Regions from separate parts of the Aquitalea pelogenes genome, predicted to be linked through region 2. Evidence: predicted binding sites of a transcription regulator. Region 2 holds the regulator's gene; each other region holds the start of a gene.

Region 1 (7,805 bases), on a different contig from region 2:
ATGACAAAAACTTTGCCACCAGTATTGGTAAGCAAGCGAGCATCAGCGCCACTGGCAATCTCGGTCTGACGGCTGCCAAAGACATCAGCAATCTGGGTGCGAATGTCAGTGCAGGCGGCAATGCCAGTCTGGCGGCCAAGGGCAATGTCACATTTGACACGCTGCAAGACAAGACTGTCTCCACCACCAGCCAGAGCACCAGTACGGCCTTCAACCGCTCCAGCACCAGCAGTACGGTCACCACGGTAAAGCAGATCAAGTCCGGGCTGAGCGTGGGTGGCAACCTTGATATGGCGGCCGGGAAGGACATCACGCTGGCGGGGACAGATGCCAGCGTGGGCGGCAATGCCAAGCTCGACGCCAAGGGAAGTGTGCAACTGCTGGACCGCACCGACACCACCACTACGCATACGGTGACTAGCCAGAGCGGTCTGGGTGTGGGCGGCGGTCTGTTCGGCACCTCGGTCACCACTACTGATACCAGCAAGGGCAACAGCGTGGGCAGCAGCCTGAAGGTGAAGGGCGATGCCACGCTCAATGCCGGTGCGGACATCACCCTGCGTGGTTCCACGCTGGACGTGGCGGGCAGCGGCAGCCTGAATGCCAGCAATGTACAAGTGCTGGCCGGGCAGAACTATGAAACCCGCCAGGAGCAAACCAATACCACCACTTTCTTCAAGATTGCCGGCCCGTCCACTAGTAGTAAAACCGGTGCCCAAAGCAATGCGGACAGCACCAGCTCGGCCAGCAAGGGTCTGGCCAAGGCCAGTGCCGGCGCAAATGCTTCCGCCAATGCCTCCGGCCAGGCTAGTGCCGGTCTGGCGCTGATGAGCAATACCCAGACCACCAGCACCGACAGCAGTAGCAACAGTGTGGCTTCCAGCCTGCGCATTGGTAAAAACGGCAATATCAATGCTGCGCAGAATATCGATATTGCCGGCTCCACGCTGAAGGCCGGTGGTGATTTGCAACTGAATGCCCAGCAAGTGGATATTCGGGCGGCGGAAAACAAATCCACTCATAGCAGCACCACTACAGAAACCACGGTGGGACTGATGACCAAGGTGTCGGGTGATGCCGATGCCAGCGCCAAGGCCGATGCCAGCGCACAAGCCAAGAAAACTGCCATTGGCACCAAGGCTGCGGCGGCTGCCAGCGCCGATGCCAACGCCAATGGCCAGGCCAACCTGACCCTGCTGGACATCACCGCTACCAAGAACGACAGCAGCACGCTGACGCATAGCGGCAGTGCCGTGAGTGGCGGCAATGTCAGCATCAATGCCGGCAAGCAGCTGGCCTTGACCGGTTCGCAGCTCAGTGCGGACAAGGATATGCAGATCAAGGCCGGACAGGTCGTGGTGGGTACGGTGAAGGATGTCAGCACATCCAGCACCCAGCGCACCGATGTGTCGATCGGGTTGATGGCTTCCAGTAATAACAATGCCAATGCCGGGGCCAGTGTCGATACCGCTACCGTGGTCAATGCCAGCGCCGGGGCTTCGGCATCGGCCAGTTCAAACAACAAGCTGACCCTGCTCAAGGCTGTTACCGGCACTGATAGCAGCCTGGATGTGGTGAACCAGGGTTCGCAAATCAAGGCCGGTGGCAATCTGAAACTGGATGCCGGCAAGCAGCTGGATGTCACCGGTTCCGGCATCGCCGCAGGTGGCAATGCCGACCTCAAGGCGGACAGCCAGCATTTCAATGCGGCACAGGATGTGCATCAGTCCAGCAGCAGTAGCAACACCACTACGGCCGGCCTGTATCTGGATGCCTCCACCGGCGCTAATGCCACAGGCAAGGTAATGGCGGAAACCGGTGCATCGGCCATGGTTGGTGCCGGTTACTACGTCAACAATAGCGGTAGCAGCAGCATGAAAGGCAGCACCACTGCCGTGGTGTCCCAGTTGAGTGCGGGCGGTGACATGAGTCGTACTGCCAGCAAGGATATTGTTGATACCGGTACGGCCATCAGCGCTGGCGGCAATTTCCGTCAGAGCGCCACCACCATCACCAGCAAGGCCGCCAGTGATGCCAGCTACAGCAGTAGCAGCCAGCAAAACTCTGAGGGACGGGTGGGTATGTATGCCGGGGCGTCGGCCTCGGCTACGGTCAGTGGCGGAGCCGCGGCCGATGCGTCGGTTGGTGGCAGCATCAGTGCCAAGCATGACGATGCGCAAAGCACCAGCAATGCCAGCACGGCACGGGTATCCACCATCAAGGTGGGGGGCGACTTCAGCAGTAACTCCAGCCAGGCCACCAGCCTGGAAGGCAGCCGTATCAGCAGCGGTGGTAACGTGGATCTGAAGGCGGGTTCGCTGGATTATCGTGCAGCTCAGAACACCAGCAGCACCACCGGTACGCAGGCCAATGCAGCAGCTTCCTTGCAGGTGAATGTGAATGCCGAACATGTCGTGGGCGGCGAACTGAGCATGGCGGGTGGCGGTGGCAGCAGCCAGTCGCGCAGCAGTACTGCCGTGGTGGGTGGTATCAGCAGCGGTGGTGGCATGAATATCACGGTGAAGGATGATGCCAGCTTTGCCGGCACTGCCTTGTCCAGCAAGGGAGATGTCAATGTGAACGCGGGCGGCAAGGTGAATTTTGCTGCCGCCAACAGCACCAGTCAGGCCACGTCCCGTGATGCCAGTGCCTCGTTCAGTGCCGGTGGTTCCACCGGTGGTGGCGTGGACAACAAGCAAAACAACGGCATGGTTTCAGCAGCGGCCAATTACAGTCAGTCTGACAGCCAGAGCACCAGCAAGACGGCTGCCACGCTGCAAAGCGGCGGTGCCATCACGGTGCGTAGCGGTGGCGACATGAATCTGGAAGGCAGCAAACTCAACAGCAAGGGTGATGCCACGCTGGCTGCCGGTGGTCAGTTGACCATCAGCGCCGCACACGATACGGCCAGCACACAGAAGATTGGTGCCGGGCTGAGTGCTGGTGGCAGTGGTGGCAGCAGCACTGACAAGGGCAAGGAAACCAAGGAGGCATCGGTCAGCGTCGGGTTGTCGGGCGAGTATGGCCAGAGCCAGAAGGACAGCGCTAGCGTGGCCACGCTAAATAGCGGTGGCAAACTCAAGCTGTCTGCCGGTCAGGACATCAAGCTGGAAGGCACGGCACTGAAGGCGGGTGAAACGGTATCAACCCAGGCGGGTGGTCAGGTCATCAAGCAAAAAGCAGTGTCGTCCAGCAGCGGGGTGGACCTGTCTGCTGGAGCCACGGTGACCTTGAAGAAAAAAACCACTAACGATACCGCAGCCAATGACACCACCAAGACGCAGACTGACCGCGACAAGCAGGCTGCCCTGGCCAAGGAAGCGGCCGATGTGGTGAACAAGAAAAAAACCTCTGGCACCAATAGTCTGAGCAATGCCGGTGATGCCATCAGCAAGGCGGCTAATCAGCCGGAAAGCTCCTTGCTGGACAAGGCCAAGAACAGCAAGCTGGGTCAGGCGGCAGACAAGGTGATCACCAAGGGCAAGGAGCTGAAGGACAAGATCCCGGTGCGGGTTGGCGACTTGCAAGGTGGCGGCAGCCTGCAGCTGGAAAACAGCACGTCGGTGGATGTCAGCATCACCCAGGGCAAGGACAAACCGAACTAAGCCGGTTTGGCGCAACGCCACAACCTCGGCCCGCATCCAGGGTCGAGGTTTTTTTATGGCTGACTGTCAGCCAGTAATTCTGCCAGGCAAGCGTACAGTTGCTGCGGACTGACCGGCTTGTGCAACAAGGGCAGGCCGCTGTCACTGGCTTCGCGCAGCCGCGCCGGGGCGGTGTCGCCGGTCAGCAGCAGGGCGGGGATGTCGCGTCCAACTGCCTTGCGGATGGCACGGATGGCATCGGTGCCGCTTTTCTTTTCGCGCAGCCGGTAGTCGCTGATCAGCAAGGCAGGCGTCTGTTGCGCCAGCAAGGGCAGGGCGGCTTCCAGCGATTCTGCTGCCATGCACTGGCAACCCCAGCTTTGCAACAGCATCACCATGCTGCTGCGCACGATGTCATCGTCCTCGATCAGCAACACGGCGGCCCTGGGCAGGGGCTGGCTGATGCTGACTGGCGGCGGGGTTTCTGCGGGTAGCGGGTTGGTCACTGCAATGCGTGGCAGGGCAAGGCGGAACACGCTGCCGCGGCCTGGTCGCGACGCCACCCGCAAGGGGTGTTGCAGCAGCTGGGTGAGGCCGCGCACGATGGCCAGCCCAAGGCCCAGGCCTTTCTTGCGGTCGCGTTCCGGATTGCCCAGCTGATGGAATTCGTCAAAGATTTCTTGCTGTTGCTGCGGGTCTATGCCGATGCCGCTGTCCCATATCTCCAGCAGCAGCTGGTCGCCACGGCGACGGCAGCCCACCAGAATGCCGCCTTGCTGGGTGTAACGGATGGCATTGCTGATGAGGTTGCGCAGGATCAGTTCAATCAGTGACGGGTCCGACAGCACCACCTCGGCCGTGTCACGACTGCGGTAGAACAAGCCCTTGGTGTTGGCCAGCGGTGCCAGCTCCCTTTCCATCTTGTTAAGCAGCGGCTGCAAGGCAAAGGCTTGCAGCTGCGGGGTAATCACCCCGGCATCCACCCGCGAATAATCCAGCAGGCTGTGCAGCATTTCCGCCGAGGCATTGGTAGCGCTCTGGATATGGCCGATCAGCGACTGCTGGTTCTGGTCCAGCTTGGTCTTGCCCAGCACTTCCAGAAACAGCCCCTGTGCGTGGATGGGTTGGCGCAGGTCGTGACTGGCGGCAGCCAGGAATTTCGATTTGGCGATATTGGCCTGCTCGGCCTCTTGCTGGGCGCGCAGTGCCGCGGCCGAAGCCTGACGCAGCCGGTCCACCAGTTCCAGGTTTTCAAAACGCAGCTCGATGGCCCCTTTGGCCGCCTGCGCACTATTGCGTGCCTGCATCAGCAAGGTGGCCAGATACATGATCGCGGCCAGGCCCAGCGCATTGAGCGCCAGTGCATCCGACTGCAAGGACTTGAGCGCAATCATGCCCAGTTCCAGCGTGATGAAGGCGATGAAGGCAGGCAGCACCGGCGACAGGATGGACATGGAATTACCCGCCACGCCGGACAGCACGGCAATGGCCAGAATCCAGCTGGGGGGCGACGCCGGGTTCAGCCCCACCCACATCAGGCTGCCCCAGGCCGCGCCGTCGATGGCGTGCAGTACCACCAGACGCCGCCGCAGCTGCGGCAAGTTGGCTGGCCGGATGGCACGGGCAAGTATGCGGCGGGCGTCGAAGCTGTCCACCAGCTTGGAGGCAATCACCACCACGCACCACAGGGTCAGCCGCAGCGGGTCGGCCTGGTGCTGCAAGGCATAGGCCACCAGCAATACCACCAGAATGCCGGGCAGGACCGAGCTGCCCAGGTTGTTGAGCAAGAGGCGGATCTGTTCGATGCGGACCTTGTCCTGCCTGCCTTGTTGTTCTGTGTTGATCATGTGCGGAAGAAGGTAAACCGTTTGTTTCCGGAAACAGGCACGCAGGGCGCTGCCAGGCTGTGCTTGCAGGCCATTATAGGGCCCAGCCCTATTCAGACTGCCAGTTTACTGATGACGATTATGCCAACATGCCTGCCGCGGCGGCTGGCAGGGCACCACGCTTGATGCGGATCAAGTGTTTTGTCTTGTGTCCGGCATAGCCATAAAAATCTATATATAGTGTTTTGAAAATTTTAATCACTATATATTGTTATGAAAAATACCGTGCTGCTGAATCCGCTTGCCACGCTGGACGAATACCTCAGCCGCGCCGACTGGCGCGTTTCTGCCAATGCCAATCAGGGCTATAGCCTGGGCGGGATGATACTCAATGCCGCCGGCAAGCTCACCGCCAACTACTGGCTGGACGGCATTTATCCGCCGGAGGTGGCGCAGGCCCATCGCGAGGCAGACTTCCACCTGCATGATCTGGACGTGCTGGCAGGCTATTGTGCGGGCTGGTCGCTGCGTCAGCTGCTGCATGAAGGCTTCAACGGCGTGCCGGGCCGGGTGGAATCGGCTCCGCCGCGTCACCTGAGCGCGGCGCTGGGGCAGATGGTGAATTTTCTGGGCACCCTGCAAAACGAATGGGCAGGCGCGCAGGCGTTTTCCAGCGTGGATACCTATCTGGCACCCTTCCTCAAGCGCGACGGGCTGGACGATGCCGCGCTGGAGCAGGCCATGCAGGAATTTGTGTACAACCTGAATGTGCCCTCACGCTGGGGCACGCAAACCCCGTTCACCAACCTGACCTTCGACTGGACCTGCCCGGCCGACCTGGCCCCGCAGATTCCGCTGATTGCCGGAGAGGAAATGCCGTTCTGCTACGGCGACTGCCAGCCGGAAATGGACCGCATCAACCGCGCCTTCCTGCGGGTGATGGGTGCGGGCGATGCGCATGGCCGGGCGTTTACCTTTCCCATTCCCACCTACAACATCACGCCGGATTTCGACTGGGACAGCGCCAACGCCGATTTGCTGTTCGACCTGACCGCCCGCTACGGCCTGCCGTATTTCCAGAACTTCCTTAATTCCGATCTGGAACCGCAAATGGTGCGCTCCATGTGCTGCCGCCTGCAACTGGACCTGCGCGAGCTGCTCAAGCGCGGCAACGGCCTGTTTGGCAGTGCCGAACAAACCGGCTCGCTGGGCGTGGTTACCCTCAACTGCGCGCGGCTGGGCTACCGCTTCCGTGGTGACTGGGACGGCCTGCTGGCCGAAACCGACCGCCTGCTGGCGCTGGCCTGCACCAGCCTGGAAATCAAGCGCCAGCGGGTGCAAGGCTGGATGGACGACGGCCTGTATCCTTACACCAAGCGTTATCTGGGTACGCTGCGCAATCACTTCTCCACCGTGGGGGTGAATGGTATCAACGAGCTGATCCGCAATTACAGCAACGATGCCGACGACATCACCACCGACCACGGCCAGCAACTGGCGCTGCAACTGCTGGACCACATCCGTGCCCGCATGGTGCAGATGCAGGAAGACACCGGCCATCTGTACAACCTGGAGGCCACCCCGGCGGAAGGCACCACCTACCGCTTTGCCCGCGAAGACCGCAAGCGCTACCCGGACATCCTGCAAGCCGGGCCAATCGACAAGCCTTATTACACCAACTCCAGCCAGCTGCCGGTGGGGCATACCGACGACCCCTTTGTCGCCCTGCAGCATCAGGAGCCACTCCAGGCGCGCTACACCGGCGGTACCGTGCTGCACCTGTACATGACCGAGGCGGTCAGCTCGGCCACGGCCTGCAAGCAGCTGGTGCACCGTTCGCTGCAACGCTTCCGCCTGCCTTACATCACGGTAACGCCCACCTTCTCGGTCTGCCCGCAGCACGGTTATCTGAGCGGACATCATGAATTCTGCCCCAAGTGCGACGCCGAACTGCTGGCCCGTACCACGGCAGCCACCGCGCCTTGCTGCTGAAATGCTTGTCGAGGCTGACAAAAGCCTGCCGCAGCCTTGGGCCAGCTGGCCCAAGGGCATCACGCCATTTTGTTAGCCGCGCCTAAACCCCAACCCTCACAGGAGAGCAATATGTCCCATCAAACCGACATCAAACAGGCGGAACAGCTGGACCCGTCCCTGCGCACCCGCTGCGAAGTATGGACCCGCGTCATGGGTTACTTCCGCCCGGTATCCGCCTTCAATACCGGCAAGCAGGGCGAATTTGCCGAGCGCGTGCATTTTGATGAACAGCACCTGCACCACTGAATCCAGCCTGGCGCTGGCCGGTGTCGCCCCGTTTTCCAGTTGCGACTGGCCGGGGCGGCTGGTGGCCACCGTGTTTGTCGCCGGCTGCCCCTGGCGCTGCGGCTATTGCCACAAC
Region 2 (7,805 bases):
GCATGCTGGAGCCCGCCCCGCGAATAACCTCCGTACCGGATGTGGACTCCTGTACTGCCGCCTGCGATAGCTGATGCGCTTCCACCGAGCGTTCTGCACTCACCGACAGGCTGGTACTGAGTTGTTCCACCGCTGCCGCCATGCTGGAGGCAGCTTCAGACTGACGGTCGCTGCTATGCGCCACCTGGCTGGCCCCTTCGGCCACATCTCGGGCGGCACCATCCAGCTGCTGCGAGGTTTGTACCAGCTGGCTCACCGTATCACGCAATTGATTACGCATTTGCCGGATGGCGGCCAGCAAGCTGGATTCGTCCTGGCTGTTGAGCGCAATGCTGGTATCCAGCCTGCCGGTGGCAATCTGCTCCACCACCTCCTGTACATAAAAGGGCTCGCCACCCAGCTGCGCGGTGATGGACAGATACAGGGCAATGAACAGGTAGATGGACAGCAGGAAGGCCAGCAAGGCGCAGCCCAGATACATATTGCGCTGCCACTGTATGCGCTGGATACGCGCCTCCAGCAGCGTGTCCAGCTGGGTGAGTGCCGTTTGTCCGAATGCTGTCGCCGCATTGAGTGTGTCGGCCACCAGACTGCTGGCCGCACCGGTCTGGCCGTCAATGGCCTTGCGGAACACGCTGTTGTTTTGCTCAGCCACGGCCAGCAGCCTGGCATCACTACCAGCCATACTGGCTTTGAGCGCCGGGTTGTAGGCGGCAGCCTTGTTCAGGTTCTGTGTCAGGCTCTCCACGTTATTGCGCAGTTGCGGCAACAGCATCAGCAGGGCGTCACGTGCAGATCCGCCCAGGGCCTGCCCTTTGGCAGCCATCAGCATGCTGTTGGCTTCCATGCTTTGGCTGAGCCAGTCCGGCCAGTGGGTAATCAGCACGTCCATCAGGTAGTAGGTGTCGATGTCCGGGTCCAGCGTCAGGTTGGACTGGTCGCTGGCCTGGCTGATCAGCGCGCGCAGGCTGCTGCTGGCTGCCTGAAAGTTGTCTGGCTGTGGTGCCGACTGCAGTTTTTTCCAGCTCGCGTCGAAACCAGACCATTCCTTGTCCACGCCCAGCACCGGGTTGAGCGCGGTATGGGTTTGCTGCATGGCCTGCCATTGCTGCTGCACTGCGCTTCCCAGCGCGTTACCTGCTCCCTGGCTGGCGTGCTGGGCCTGTTCCTGCTCCAGCGCCAACAGCAAGGCCATGGCGGGCTTCACATATTGCACGCCCACCCGCTCCTTGCTGGAGAAATCCACATTGTCCTGATTGCTGCGGTACAGCCCGTAGGTGAGGTAAACCAGAGCAACGGCAAACACGGTACCGATGATGGCAAAGCGGATGGGATAGCTCAGATGCTGCATCCAGCGGGCGGTTTGGCGGAACATGCACAACTCCTTGCAAGCGCGCACAGCACGGTGGCTATACGAGTGAAGACAGCTTTGTTTATAGGGGCATTGTTCTTGCACTGCAAAATCAAATACCTATGCCAATGGGTTTTGTCGCGTGCAGCAGCTTGAATTTGCGTTCTTTTTATAAAGTGTATTTTATTTACATTTTAATGTTATGCTACGCGCTGTCCGTGCCGAACACCTGTCTTTTAAAAAATGTATTTCACACACATCTAAAGGAAGATCCATGCTCAGTGCCACCATTCGCCAGCAAGTCAAAGCCACCGCCCCCATCCTGAAACAGCATGGCGTGCTGCTGACCAGCCATTTTTACCAACGCATGTTCCAGCACAACCCGGAGCTGAAAAACATCTTCAACCAGGGGCACCAGCATGCCGGCCAGCAACAGCAAGCACTGGCCATGGCTGTGGCGGCCTATGCCGAGCACATTGATGCGCCCGAAGTACTGCTGCCGGTACTGGAACGGGTGGCACACAAACACGCCAGCCTGGGCATCCGTGCCGAACACTACCCGATTGTGGGCAAGCATCTGCTGGCTTCCATCCGCGAGGTGCTGGGAGAAGAAGCCGCACCGGACAGCCTGCTGGAGGCCTGGGCGGCCGCCTATCAGCAACTGGCAGACCTGCTGATCCAGCTGGAAAACAGCCTGTACCAGCGTGCCGCCATCCAGCCCGGTGGCTGGAGCGGCTGGCGGCCGTTCCGCGTGGTGAAGAAGCAGGTAGAAAGCGAGGAAATCACCTCGTTTTATCTGCAAGCCGCGGATGGTGGCAGCTTGCCTGCCTTCCAGCCCGGTCAATACATTTCGGTGCAGCGTTTCATTCCGGAATGGGGCCTGAGCCAGCCGCGCCAGTACAGCCTGTCCGATGCACCCGGCAAGGACTGGCTGCGTATTTCGGTGAAGCGGGAAGACGCCCGCGATGAGGCTCCCGCCGGCAAGGTGTCCGGCATCTTGCATACCGAACTGGCCGAAGGGGACATCCTGCAGGTATCACCACCATTTGGTGATTTCGTGCTGCATCAGGAGCGGGACACCCCGGTGGTGCTGATCAGTGCCGGGGTGGGCCAGACTCCGCTGCTGTCCATGCTGCAGCACTTGCTGGCCAGTGATCAGTCGCGGCCCATCCGCTATTTGCACGCCGCACGTCACGGGGCGGTTCACGCCATGAAACAGGAAGTCGGCACACTGGCGCAGCAGCATGCGCAGCTGCAGCAGCGCGTGTTTTATGAAACCCCGGCCGCAAACGATACCCTTGGTGTGGACTTCCATCAGCAAGGCCGTATCGATGCCGATGCCATCCGTGCCCATGCCCTGCTGCCGGATGCCGACTATTATTTGTGCGGCCCGGTAGGCTTCATGCAGCAACAGCACCGCCAGCTGCGCGAGGCCGGGGTAGAAGCCACGCGCATCCACATGGAAGTGTTTGGCTCCAATGCCATGACCACCGGCTGAATTGGCTTTGTTTGTCGCTGCGCATTGTGAGCTGCCGCGCTGCGGAGTATCCTGCGCGGCACTTTCCCAGCCCACTTTACTGCCATGCAACTGAACCGCTTTACCGACCTTGGCCTGCGCGTGCTGATGTACCTGACGCACCGCGACCGGGAGCAACCGGTCACCATCAGCGAAATTGCCGAACGCTTCGAGGTGTCGCGCAATCACCTGGTGAAAGTGGTGCATTTCATGGGGGTGCAAGGCTGGCTGAACAACAGCCGTGGCAAGGGTGGCGGGCTGGCGCTGGCCCAGCCGCCCGAGCATTACCGCCTGGGCGGCATCATCCGCACGCTGGAAGGCAATGTGCCGCTGATTGACTGCGCCGAACCGCCTTGCGCGCTGCGTCAGGACTGCCAGCTCAAGGCCGTGCTGGATGTGGGCATGCAGGCATTTTTCAGCACACTGGACAGTTACACGCTGCGCGATGTGATTGCCAGCCCCACCGGCGAGGCCATCATTCGCCTGCATCGCAGCCCCAGACCGCAGTCGGCCGACAAAACCGCACCGGATGTGTTGTAAAAAACCATCACTTTTTCAATGAAAAAGCCCGCTACCTGCGGGCTTTTTTTACTGCTTTTTTAGGGGATAACCCTTTAAACAGTCTGAACAAAACCATCAGATGGTCTTGGAATAACGTGCCTTGGTTTCCCGTTCACGCAAATGGCGGTCGAACAGCATGGCGATATTGCGGATCAGGAAACGCCCTTTGGGCTCCACCATCAGGAAATCGCCGTCAAAGGTCAGCAGGCCCAGCTTGTGGTACTCGCGGATGGCTGGCAGCTCGGCAGAAAAATACTCGGCGAAATTGATGCCGTGCACCTGCTCGATGGCTTCCACCGACAAGGAGAAGCGGCACATCAGCGCCTGGATGATGCCGCGACGCAGGATGTCGTCCTGATCCAGCACCATACCGCGCATTACCGGCAGCCGGCCTTCGTCCAGCGCGGCGTAATAGCTGTCCAGGTCCTTCTCGTTCTGGCTGTAACAGGGGCCAACCTTGCCGATGGACGACACGCCAAGGCCGATCATGTCGCAGTCGGCATGAGTGGAATAGCCCTGGAAATTGCGCTGCAGGCGGGCCTGGCGCAAGGCAATGGCCAGGTCATCTTCCGGCTTGGCAAAGTGGTCCATGCCAATGAATACATAGCCTGCATCCGCCAGGCTCTTTACCGCGTCCTGCAGGATGTCCAGCTTGGTGCTGGCGGCTGGCAGGTCCGCCTCGTTGATGCGCCGTTGCGGCATGAAAACGGTGGGCAAATGGGCATAGTTGTACAGCGCCAGGCGGTCCGGACTGATGGCAATCACCTTGTCCAGCGTGCGTTTGAGCGACTCGCGGGTTTGCAGCGGCAGGCCGTAGATCAGGTCCACACTGACCGACTTGAAGCCGGCTTCGCGCGCAGCCTCGATCACCTCCAGCGTTTCTTCCTCGCTTTGCACCCGGTTCACCGCGGCTTGCACCTGCGGGTCGAAGTCCTGAATGCCCACGCTCATGCGGTTGAAGCCCAGTCGCGCCAGATGATGCACGGTTTCACGACCCACCTTGCGCGGGTCGATCTCGATGGAATATTCTCCCTCCGGCAAAAATTCGAAGTGGGCACGCAACATGGTCATCAGGCGGTCCAGCTGCTCGTCGGACAGGAAGGTTGGCGTACCGCCGCCAAAGTGCAGCTGGATCAGCTTTTCCCGGCAGCCAAGCGAGGCGGCAACCAGCTTGATTTCCTTTTCCAGGTAATCGAGGTAGCGGTCGGCACGGCTCTTGTCCTTGGTAATGATCTTGTTGCAGCCGCAGTAGTAACATACCGTATTACAGAACGGTATATGAACGTACAATGATATTGCGTTCTGATGCATGCCCAGGTGGCGCTGCATCAGCCAGCTTTTATAGTCCTTCTCGCCAAACGCCGGGGTAAACCGGTCTGCGGTCGGGTAAGAAGTGTATCTTGGGCCGGAACCATCAAGACGTTCGATCAATGCTCGGTCGAACTCACAGTGGGTAGGCGAAAACGGATGGGTGGTGTGCATGTCGTCGGGTATTGATAGTCAAACGTCAGGTGGACTGGTAAATTTGCGGAAAACGTGCGAATTCCGCTTTGACAAGGGTCAAGCTTCTTTACAGGGTTGTACAAAACACGCGATGTCAGACCAACACCAACACACTCTGCACGCACTGAAGGTGTCCTGCTCCAACTGCAGTCTGCGCGAACTCTGCCTGCCCATCGGGCTGAACCGCGACGAAATGACGCAGCTGGATGCAGTTATCCGTCAGAGCCGCCGCCTCAAGCGCGGTGAATACCTGTTCCGCAGTGGCGAAGCCTTCAAGTCGCTGTTTGCCGTGCGCACCGGTTTCTTCAAGACCAGCGTGGCAAGCCAGGACGGTCGTGAACAAGTCACCGGCTTTCTGATGTCCGGCGAACTCATGGGCCTGGATGGCATCTCGTCCAATGTGCATGGCTGCGACGCCATTGCCCTGGAAGACAGCGAAGTCTGCGAACTGCCCTTCAACCGCATGGAAAGCCTGGGGCGCGACATTCCCAGCCTGCAACACCACTTTTTCCGGCTGATGAGCCGCGAAATCGTGCGTGACCAGAACGTCATGCTGCTCCTGGGCAACATGAAGGCAGAAGAACGTCTGGCTGCCTTCCTGCTGAACCTGTCACAGCGTCTGTCCACCCGCGGCTTTGCCGCCAACGATTTCATCCTGCGCATGAGCCGCGAGGAAATCGGCAGCTTCCTCGGCCTGAAACTGGAAACCGTCAGCCGTACGCTGTCCAAGTTCCAGCAGCAAGGCTGGCTGAGCGTGGACCACAAGCACATCCAGCTGATCAAGGCCGATGCACTCAAGGACCTGATCTCCGGTTGTACCCACGCCAACGGCGTATAAGCCGACAGGCACGGTAACAGCCATCCGGGCGGTGGGCGCAATGCGCCTTACCGCCCTTTTTGCATCTTCCGCCCATCAGGGCAGGCGCGCCATTCTCCGCAAGCACTAACTCTTCCGGGCAAGGTATTACCAGCGCCCGATCAGCATGCCGGCCACCAGTTGCTCGGCCCGTTCCGCCACTTCAGCCAGCTGCGCGGCGTCCGGCTCGCCGCGTACCACCACGGCGGGCAGCACTTCGTGCCAGCCATAGCCGGCGATGATGCGCCGCATGGCGTGCACGGCCCCCATGCCATCGTTACCGGCTGACACCAGCAAGAGGCAAGCCAGCCCCTCGGTGCGGCCCTGTGCGGGGTAGAAGGTGCGGTCAAAGAAATCTTTCATCTTGCCCGCCATATAGCCAAAATTCTCCGGCGTTGCCAGCACGATGCCGTCTGATGTCAGCAAATCATCCAGTGTGGCCTGCTCGGCGGGCAGGCAGTTGAACTGCAGGTCATCCGTCAGCTGCGCTACGCTGGCGCGCACGGCGTCAACCAGCTGCAAGGTGCGGCCGGTCTGGCTGGCATACAACAACAGCAAGCGCTTCATGCGGCGGGACTCCCTGGCAGCGTGGCCATCAATGCCTGCAGGCGCGTTGCTTCGGGCCAGCCTGGCGGCACCACGAAACCGCGCGCCACCTCCTCCCAGTAGCCATCGCCCAGCGGCAGCAACTCTGCCACCAGTTGCGGCACCACGGCCTGATGCAATTCCTGGCGCAGGCTGTGCTGTTCACGCACTTCGGCTTCGGCCACACGGGCCGGAGCCAGCCAGCTCAAGCGTGGCAACCACATCCAGCGTGATGCCGGGCTGCTACTGGGCCAGGGGTGCAATAGCGGGCTGAACCAGCCTTGCAGCTGATCCGCAGCCAGTGGCGGCATGGGACGGGACGGTCGGGAATAGAAAAACCAGCCGGCCAGCCGGGCCTGACTGGCGCAGGCCACAAAGTCTGGCGGCAACACGCGCCGGGCCAGGGGGTGGCGGGACAGCTGCAACTGCGCCTGCAATTTGCCTGCCTTCAGCAGCCAGGCATCGCGCAGACTGGGGCCTACCAGACTGTCCGGCCCCTCCCCCAGTTGCAGATAGAATTTGCTGGCGGTTTCCACGTGCAGTGGTTCGCCATCCAGCCGGATCAGGAAATCAAACTCGCCAATGGTGCGGCCGCTGGCGTCCCGTAGCGGCAGATTGGCGGCCACCAGCTCGATATGGGGCGCGAGGTGAAACCAGAAAGCCAGCAAGCGCTCGGCATAGTGGCCCAGACGGCGACAGGGCTGGTCGGCCAGCCAGGCATAGAGCGGTGCCGGGTCTTGCTCCAGCGCGGCCAGCAAGGCCGGGCCATCCGGGCCCAGCAGGCGTTGTGGCGAAAGATTGCAGCCGCTATCCCAGGGGGCAGGTGCGGTCAGCAGGAAAGCCAGATCACGCAGCGCAGGCTGCGTGTAAGGCAGATAAAAACCGCGATCAGGATTCGCCGCCGTGCTCATGGCCGTCTGCCACGCGCTGGATCTGCTTCATCAGGCCACGCAGGATGTCCACCTCGTCGCGCAGCATGCCGGAACGGTTGAACAGCGCGCGCATGCGGCGCATCAGTCGCTCGCTGTTACGGCGGCGGTAGTAGCCGATGGCATCCATGGTCTGGTCCAGATGCTGGCAGAAGCCTTCCACCTCGCCCAGGCTGGCGGTTTCGCTTTCCGGACGCAGGTATTCCACGTCAACGCCGGTATGGCTGAACAGCTCGTAAGTCATCACCTGCACCGCCATGGCCAGGTTGAGCGAGAAGTAATCCGGGTTGCCCGGAATGGTAACCAGCCGGTTGCACTGCTCCACTTCTTCAATCGACAGGCCGAAGGTTTCATTGCCGAACACCAGCGCCACCTGTTCGCCATCGCGCGCACGGGCCACCAGTTCGGGCGTGGTTTCGCGCGGAGTGGACAGTGGCGTGGTCAGCTCGCGGCGGCGGCTGGTAAGCGCGCAGGCCACGGTGACGTCGCTGAGCGCCTCACTGA
Region 3 (7,805 bases), on a different contig from region 2:
GTCGGCCAGACGTTCGAAATCCTGTTTGCTGAGTAGCGGAGCGGTCATGGTGGGCAACAGCGGGGAGAAAACACAAGTCTGCTCACCATATCACAACAGCCCGCCACTGCCGAATTGCGCGGCAAAGCAAACCGGGGACGCATAGGCAAGCGGCATCTCCTCTTGCTGCTGCAGGAACAATTGCAAGGCACGGGCGGCGCTGAGCGTGGCATCGGCTTCGGCATGCAGCAGGATGATGTGTTGCCGTCTGGCCATGTGTGCCAGCCATTCCCAGCGCTGCGGATTATTGCGCAGCACGGCCCAGTAGATTTCGCAAAACTGACTCCAGCGTTCCTCGCGCCAGTGCATCCAGTCGCTCAGGCCCGGTGCGGGCGACAATGCCGGCACATGACGCAAGCGGCGCACAACATCGGCTGGCAGGCCGGCAGGCGGTTCGCTGCCGATCAGGAAGGCCGGTGTGGAGTCAGGCTGGTAGCTTTGCAGGGATTGCAGGGTGATATGCATGATGACTGGCTCCGTTTACAACAAGGGCAGCAGCAAGAGTGCCACTACAAACAGCCATACCAGCGCACCGATGGCGAAGATGGTATAGGCCAGCGACAGGGTATGCACCGAGTCATCGTGCTCGAACCAGGCATCCAGGCCGTGGTATAGCAGGCCTGCCGATGCCGCCAGCCCCAGCAGTGCACACAGCACATTCAGCGCCGGGTAGGGCAGCAGCAAGGACACGGCAGACAGCCAGATGGGCAGCGGCACCAGCGCTGCCAGCCGGTAGCAGTCGGCAAAGGCCGGGCGGCTGCTGGCATGTACCGACTGGCGGATGACCCAGGCCATCAGGCTGACGGCCAGCCAGCTGGTCAGCAGCAGGATCAGGCTGGCTTGCTGCCAGTTTTGCAGCGGCACGCCGGGAGCATAGCTGTCGGCATGATAAGTGGCGGTGTACAGCACCATGCCACCGGCAAACAGGGATGCAGGCAGCACGATCTTCACAAAGCTGTTCAGCACGGATGGATGACGCTGGCCTAGCTGGTCCCAGCCATGGCGTGATGAGTAAATCATCTGGAGCGGGTGTTGCAGGTTCATGGCGATCTCCTTGGCAGCGACAGGCTGCCATCCAAATATATATCGTAATACGATATAAATCCACAGCAAAATGCACACATGGCGGAGCATGCTGGAGTGGGGAGTGGGGAGTGGGGAGTGGGGAGTGGGGAGTGGGGAGTGGGCCGTGCGGCTCGCCCTGCTCAGGCGGCGGGCTGTGCCGGCGGCTGTCCTGGTCGCAGGCAGATGGCCAGCACTTGCCGGTAGCGCAGCCACAGCCTGAGTGCATGCCAGGCTGCCATGACAGCCAGCAGCAGGCTGAGCATGGCCAGTGCGGCTTGCCAATGGGCTGGCCAAGTACACCAGGCCAATGCTGTCAGCAGCCACAGCGCATGCAGGCCGGTCAGCCACCGCACGGCCTGTTCGGAGAGGAAACCATGCGTGGCGGGCAGTACGCCGCGCGGGGGCTGCAAGCGTTGCAGATGCAGCCAGGCCAGAAACGGGGCGATCTTGCCCAGCATGCCCAGCACGCAAGCCAGCCCCAGGCCACCCAGCCACAGCACGCCACAGTACAGCGGCAGGCTGGTGTTGGCAGGCCAGCAAGGGGCGGCGAGGGCACATGATAGTCCTGACAGCAAAGCCAGCATGGCCAGCAGCCAGCTCAGCCACAGGGGGTCTTGCTGGCGGCGACAGCGGCGCAGCTGCTGCAGGGTGAGGCTGGCAAATGCGGCGGCGGGAAGACCGGCCAGTGTCAGCCAGTTGTTTATTTTGTCCTGCTGCCACAGCAGCAACAGGCTGAGTGCCAGCAGCAGCACCGACTGGCCGGGAAGCAGCCAGCGGCTGGCGGCAGGATAGGGCGGAGACACCAGAAACATGGGGATTACGGTCTGGCTGACGGCCAGCAACAAGGCCAGCAACCAGCCCAGGCTTGCCCACAGCACATGGCTGTGCAGCAAAGGCAGGAAGGGCAGCTGGAGTTGGCCACCCAGTGTCAGTACCAGCAACAGGCCCAGGCTCAGCGCCACGCCCAGCCCGCCCAGGGCCAGACGCAGCCCCTGGCTGGTGGCATCACGTGCCGGACTGCGCCACAGGCCGGGTAGCGCATGCAGCAGCAGTGCCAGCCCGGCGCTGTAAGCCAGTAGCGCGCCGGCAGTCAGCCATGTCGCGGCAAAGCCATGACTGAAGCCCCAGCACAGGCAGGCGACACCAACCTGCCACGCGGGGAAGATACGCCACCACAAGGCTCGCGGGCTAGGCGTACCCACCCCGGCGGCCACGGCCAGCAGCTGTAATACGGCACCGAACATGGTGTTGCCCAGTACGCCCAGCGCCAGCAAGTGGGTGAGGGTGACAATCAGCGGATCGAAGCGGTTGGCAAGGACAGTGTCGCCCAGCAGCAGGGTGAGCCCGGTGATCAGCAGCCAGGCGAGGCTGGCAGTAAAAAAGCTGCCCGGCAACCAGGGCGGCGGGGCAGCTTCGTAAGACAGCCAGGCCTGGCTCATGGCCGGCTCAGGATCAGGATGACGCCGCCGTCACCGGACAGTTCGAAACGGAAGTCCAGCCCCTGTTGCTGTAGCAGCGGCAGCAGCGGGCTGGGATGGTGCGGCAGGATGTAGGCCGCTTGTTGACCGGGTGCCAGCCCGTCCGCTTCGTCCAGAATGATTTCCATCGGCTGTGGCGGCGGCAGCTGGCGCAGGTCGCGCGGGCTCATGCGGCGGCTCCGGCGGCAACCAGGTTGGCAAAGCCGGTAATGTGCTGGCTGCACATGGGGTAAAGAATGTTTTCTTCTTTCATGTTGTGCTGCTGCATCAGGATAAGCAGCGTGTCGGCACAGCCCAGATAGTCGCCGGCATGCTCGGATGACAGCAGCTGCGCCATGTCCTGCATCAGTGCGCGCATCTGGCTGTGTTCGTTGCGCATCACCATCGTGGGGCCCATCTGGCTGCAGGTGGCAGCTTCAAAGGCCGGAAACAGGCTGTCTTCTTCCAGCGCAAAATGTTGCAGCATGCCGTTGTGGAAGGCTTGAAACACGGCCCGGGCCTTGGGCCAGTCGCCCTGGCGCACCGCTGTTTCGGCGATGGCGAAGTCGGCATCGCACAGGCGATGTTGTTCGGTCAGTTGCTGGATGGCATTCATGGTGCTTTGCCTTGGCTGAGGTTGATGGTGAGCAGTATTGCCTGTTTGCGGCTGCGGCCTGAATGACCCGTATCAAGAAATCACTGCTTGCTGGCGCAAGGCCTGCAACTGTTGATGCAGGGTGACCACGCTACCGATGATGAGCAGCGCCGGGCTGGCAATCTGCTGATCGGCAATCAGCTGCGCCAGCGTAGCCAGCTGGCCGCACACGCAACGCTGGGCTGTGCTGCAGGCCCTTTCCACGATGGCCACCGGCGTGGCCGGGTCGCGGCCATGGGCCAGCAGCTGGCTGGCGATATGGGCCGCCTCGCCCAGCCCCATATACACCACCAGGGTCTGCTCCGGCGTGCTGTGCTGTGTCCAGTCCAGTGCGCTTTCCCCCTGACGGCGGTGGCCGGTGACTAGGCTGCAACCCTGGGCATGGTCGCGATGGGTAAGCGGCAGTCCCAGCGCGGCGGCGGCACCCAGCGCGGCGCTGATGCCCGGTACCACTTCGCAGGGGATGCCCGCAGCCGCCAGCGCCAGCATTTCCTCGCCACCCCGGCCAAACAGCAAGGGGTCGCCGCCCTTGAGCCGCACCACACGCTGGCCGTTGCGGGCAAAGTCGATCAGCAACTGGTTGATGTCTGCTTGCGGCAGGGTATGGCGGCTGGCGCGCTTGCCCACACAGATGCGGCTGGCCTGCGGCGGTGCCAGCCGCAGTATCTGCGGGTCCAGCAGGTGGTCGTAAAGCAGCACATCCGCCTCTCCCAGTCGCTGCACTGCGCGCAGGGTGAGCAAGTCCGGGTCACCCGGGCCGGCCCCTACCAGGCAAACGCTGCCGGGGGCAAATACCTTGCTGTCTCTTGGGGTGGAGTGGGGGCTGCCGGCCGGCGTGGGCGGCAGCGGGGGCAGGGCTGGGCGGTGCATGCAGACTCCCGGGCAAAGGCTTGCCAAATGACGATGCCGCCAGTGTAGGAAGGAGGGTGGCCGGGAATCGTTGATACGAATCAATGCTATCGGGATGCCCGAATCCGTACATTTCGCCCCAGGTACCGGACGTGCCGGTGCAAGCACTTTGAGGAGGACGTGATGAGCGCGAGCTTCACCAAATCGACGGCCCGCAACATCTTTTACGGTGGGTCGGTGTTCTTTTTCCTGTTGTTCCTGGGGCTGACGCTGGATACCACCATGGCCCTGCCCAGCCATAACGCCAAGGCCAAGCTGACTGATGCGGCGGTGCGCGGCAAGAAGATCTGGGAGACGCGCAATTGTGGCGGCTGCCATACCTTGCTGGGCGAGGGGGCTTATTTCGGACCGGAGCTGGGCAATGTGTATGTGCGCCGTGGCCCGGATTTCATCAAGGGCTGGATGAAGGCCATGCCCACCAACGTACCCGGTCGTCGCCAGATGCCGCAGTTTCATCTGAACGAGGGCGAGCTGGACGACGTGGTGGCCTTCCTGAAATACACCTCCGAGATCAATACCAATAACTGGCCGCCCAATATCCAGGGCTGATCGCACCAGACCAATCGCTGACGGAGATACACATGAGCAATGCAAGTGCGGCAACGCTGGCGGCTGAACAAGCCCGTGCGCCAGCCCAGATCAAATACCGCTCGCAGGCGGTGGCCAAGCCTTATTTCATGGCGGCCATCGGCCTGTTCATCGGCCAGATCCTGTTTGGCCTGATCATCGGCCTGCAGTATGTGAAGGGGGACTTCCTGTTCCCGGCCATCAATTTCAGCACCGCCCGCATGGTGCACACCAACCTGTTGATTGTCTGGCTGCTGTTCGGCTTCATGGGGGCGGGTTACTTCCTGATTCCGGAAGAATGCGAGCGCGAGCTGTACAGCCCGAAACTGGCCATCATCACCTTCTGGGTGTTCCTGGTAGCCGGTGCGCTGACCATTGTCGGCTATCTGGGCCTGCCCTATAACGTGCTGGCCCACCTCACCGGTAACGACCTGCTGCCCACCATGGGGCGCGGTTACCTGGAGCAGCCGCTCATCACCAAGGTGGGCATCGTGCTGGTGGCGCTGTCCTTTTTGTTCAACCTGTCGATGACGCTGCTGTCCGGCCGCAAGACCAGCATCAGTATCGTGATGCTGCTGGGGCTGTGGGGACTGGCCATCTTTTTCCTGTTCTCCTTCGTCAACCCCAGCAACCTGGTACTGGACAAGTATTTCTGGTGGTGGGTGGTACACCTGTGGGTGGAAGGCGTGTGGGAGCTGATCATGGGTGCCATGCTGGCCTTCGTGCTGGTGAAGGTGACCGGGGTGGACCGTGAAATCATCGAAAAATGGCTGTACCTGATCATTGCCATGACGCTGATCACCGGCATCATCGGTACCGGTCACCATTATTTCTGGATCGGCACACCGGCTTACTGGCAGGTATGGGGTTCCATCTTCTCCGCACTGGAGCCGGTGCCCTTCTTCATGATGACCATGTTTGCCTTCAATATGGTCAAGCGTCGCCGCCGTCAGCACCCCAACCAGGCCGCCACGCTGTGGGCGCTGGGCACCGGTGTGATGTCCTTCCTGGGCGCGGGCGTCTGGGGCTTTCTGGGCACGCTGTCGGTGGTGAACTACTACACCCACGGCACGCAGCTGACTGCTTCGCACGGTCACATGGCCTTCTACGGTGCTTACGCCATGGTGGTGCTGACCATGATTTCCTACACCATGCCGCTGCTGCGTGGCCGTGAAGCCAACAGCCCGCAGGCGCAGAATGTGGAAAAACTGGCGTTCTGGGTGATGACCCTGTCCATCGTCGGCATCACGCTGTGCCTGACAGCTGCCGGTGCGACACAGGTGTGGCTGCAACGCATGTCCAGCGCACCGCTGTCCTTCATGGAAACGCAGGACCACATCATGCCGCTGTACTGGGCACGTCTGGTGTGCGGCCTGGGCTTCTTCAGCGGCCTGATGCTGTACCTGATCAGCTTCTTTGTCACCGGCAAGCGCGAAGCCTGAGTGAACCGAGCAACAAGCGGCCCGTAAAGGGCCGTTTTTTCATTGGAGACAAACCATGCCTGCCGACAGCCTGCTGCTGGAAGACATACCGCACGACCGTCATGTGCCGGGAGACCTGGCCATGTGGTGTTTCATCCTGGCCGAGCTGGCGGTGTTCGGCGTGTTCTTCCTGGTGTACGGCTATCACCGCTGGCGTGATCCGGTACTATTTTCCCACGGCCAGCAGCAGCTGCACCTGCTGCTGCCCACACTCAATACCTTGCTGTTGCTGGCGGGCAGTGCTGCCATCGTGGCCGCCGTGCGCGCCTTTGCGCTGAACCGTCAGCGCAGCGGGCGGCGCTGGCTGATGTCCACCATGCTGGCCGGTGGCGGTTTTCTGGTGCTCAAGGCCATCGAGCTGGGTGGCAAGTTTGCTGCTGGCATCACCCTGTCCAGCGGCGATTTCTGGATGTTCTACCTCTCGCTCACCGTGTTCCACTTTCTGCATGTGGTGCTGGGCATGGTGATTGTCGCCGCCGTGTGGTGGCAGGCCCGCGACGGGCGCTATGCCGGTGCGGCCATTGATGGCGTGGAAACCGCAGCCGCCTACTGGCATATGGTGGACCTGGTGTGGATTGTGCTGTTTGCGCTGATTTACGTGGCGCGTTAAGCACCGCAGTTTGTTGGCAGGGCTTATCTGGAATCAAGGCCATGGCCCTGCATGGCCGGTATCGTTGACCCCATGAACACACCCGCCCCCCTTACCCAATGGCTGTTGTGGGCCTGGCTCAGTGGCCTGACCCTGCTGGCGGCCGTGCTGGCTGAAACCGGCCAGCTGTCACAACACTGGCTGGCACCGCTGGTGCTGGGTTTTGCCTGGCTCAAGGGCTGGGTGGTCATCGAGCGGTACATGGGGCTGCGCCATGCCCCGCACTGGCTGCGCGCCAGCGTGCATGGCTGGCTGTTGCTGGTGACTGGTGTGCTGCTGTTGAGTTTTCGCTAAGGAAAAGCCATGAACGCACCGCTGCGTCCCGAATTGTCCGTCCCCTTCTATCAAGCGCAGGGCGATGAATGCCAGCTGTTTGAAGCCGCCTGGCAGCAGCAGCTGCCGGTGTTGATCAAAGGCCCCACCGGCTGTGGCAAAACCCGCTTTGTCGCCCATATGGCAGCCCGGCTGGGCCTGCCGCTGATTACCGTGTCCTGCCATGACGACCTGTCCGCTGCCGACCTGGTGGGTCGCCACCTGATTGGCGATGGCCAGACGGTATGGTGCGACGGCCCGCTCACCCGTGCGGTGCGCCTGGGCGGCATCTGTTATCTGGATGAAGTGGTGGAAGCACGCAAGGACACCACCGTGGTGCTGCACCCGCTCACCGACGACCGCCGCATCCTTCCCATCGAACGCACTGGCGAAGTACTGGTGGCCCCGCCCGGCTTCATGCTGGTGGTGTCCTACAACCCCGGTTACCAGCATGTGCTGAAAACCCTCAAGCCCAGTACGCGCCAGCGTTTTGTCGCCATGAGCTTCGATTTTCCGTCTGCCGAAGTGGAACAGCAGGTGGTGATGCAGGAATCCGGGCTTGCCGCGGCACAGGCGCAGCAGCTGGTGACACTGGCCGGCCAGTTGCGCCGCCTGTCCGGTTACGACCTGGACGAATCAGTCAGCACCCGCTTGCTGGTGTATGCCGCCAA

The links. The regulator FNR, encoded in region 2, switches genes on or off when oxygen is low (the NO sensors DNR and NnrR bind a similar motif). The targets are predictions, from matches to a motif close to TTGATNNNNATCAA.
Region 1: a site for FNR is predicted at 5,593-5,606, ahead of ACE3SE_RS14530 (ribonucleoside triphosphate reductase). Genes of this name have one in related genera too.
Region 3: a site for FNR is predicted at 4,157-4,170, ahead of cobA (uroporphyrinogen-III C-methyltransferase). Genes of this name have one in related genera too.

The regions. Positions count from the first base shown of each region.
Region 1 is NZ_JAYSDA010000018.1:84,735-92,539, forward strand. It holds partial or broken gene ACE3SE_RS14520 (hemagglutinin repeat-containing protein) at 1-3,605, shown strand, start outside; gene ACE3SE_RS14525 (ATP-binding response regulator) at 3,659-5,431, opposite strand; gene ACE3SE_RS14530 (ribonucleoside triphosphate reductase) at 5,696-7,402, shown strand; gene nrdD (anaerobic ribonucleoside-triphosphate reductase) at 7,514-7,690, shown strand; gene ACE3SE_RS14540 (anaerobic ribonucleoside-triphosphate reductase activating protein) at 7,668-7,805, shown strand, end outside.
Region 2 is NZ_JAYSDA010000019.1:76,935-84,739, reverse strand. It holds gene ACE3SE_RS14940 (methyl-accepting chemotaxis protein) at 1-1,375, opposite strand, end outside; gene hmpA (NO-inducible flavohemoprotein) at 1,626-2,849, shown strand; gene ACE3SE_RS14930 (RrF2 family transcriptional regulator) at 2,934-3,407, shown strand; gene hemN (oxygen-independent coproporphyrinogen III oxidase) at 3,504-4,910, opposite strand; gene fnr (fumarate/nitrate reduction transcriptional regulator Fnr) at 5,023-5,769, shown strand; gene ACE3SE_RS14915 (flavodoxin family protein) at 5,896-6,354, opposite strand; gene ACE3SE_RS14910 (DUF1853 family protein) at 6,351-7,283, opposite strand; gene ACE3SE_RS14905 (RNA methyltransferase) at 7,261-7,805, opposite strand, start outside.
Region 3 is NZ_JAYSDA010000007.1:113,897-121,701, forward strand. It holds gene ACE3SE_RS07950 (MarR family winged helix-turn-helix transcriptional regulator) at 1-48, opposite strand, end outside; gene ACE3SE_RS07955 (DUF488 family protein, N3 subclade) at 91-504, opposite strand; gene ACE3SE_RS07960 (YIP1 family protein) at 520-1,083, opposite strand; gene ACE3SE_RS07965 (hypothetical protein) at 1,245-2,543, opposite strand; gene ACE3SE_RS07970 (DUF2249 domain-containing protein) at 2,540-2,752, opposite strand; gene ACE3SE_RS07975 (hemerythrin domain-containing protein) at 2,749-3,177, opposite strand; gene cobA (uroporphyrinogen-III C-methyltransferase) at 3,250-4,086, opposite strand; gene ACE3SE_RS07985 (c-type cytochrome) at 4,249-4,674, shown strand; gene ACE3SE_RS07990 (cbb3-type cytochrome c oxidase subunit I) at 4,707-6,134, shown strand; gene ACE3SE_RS07995 (cytochrome c oxidase subunit 3) at 6,190-6,783, shown strand; gene ACE3SE_RS08000 (cytochrome C oxidase subunit IV family protein) at 6,856-7,116, shown strand; gene ACE3SE_RS08005 (CbbQ/NirQ/NorQ/GpvN family protein) at 7,126-7,805, shown strand, end outside.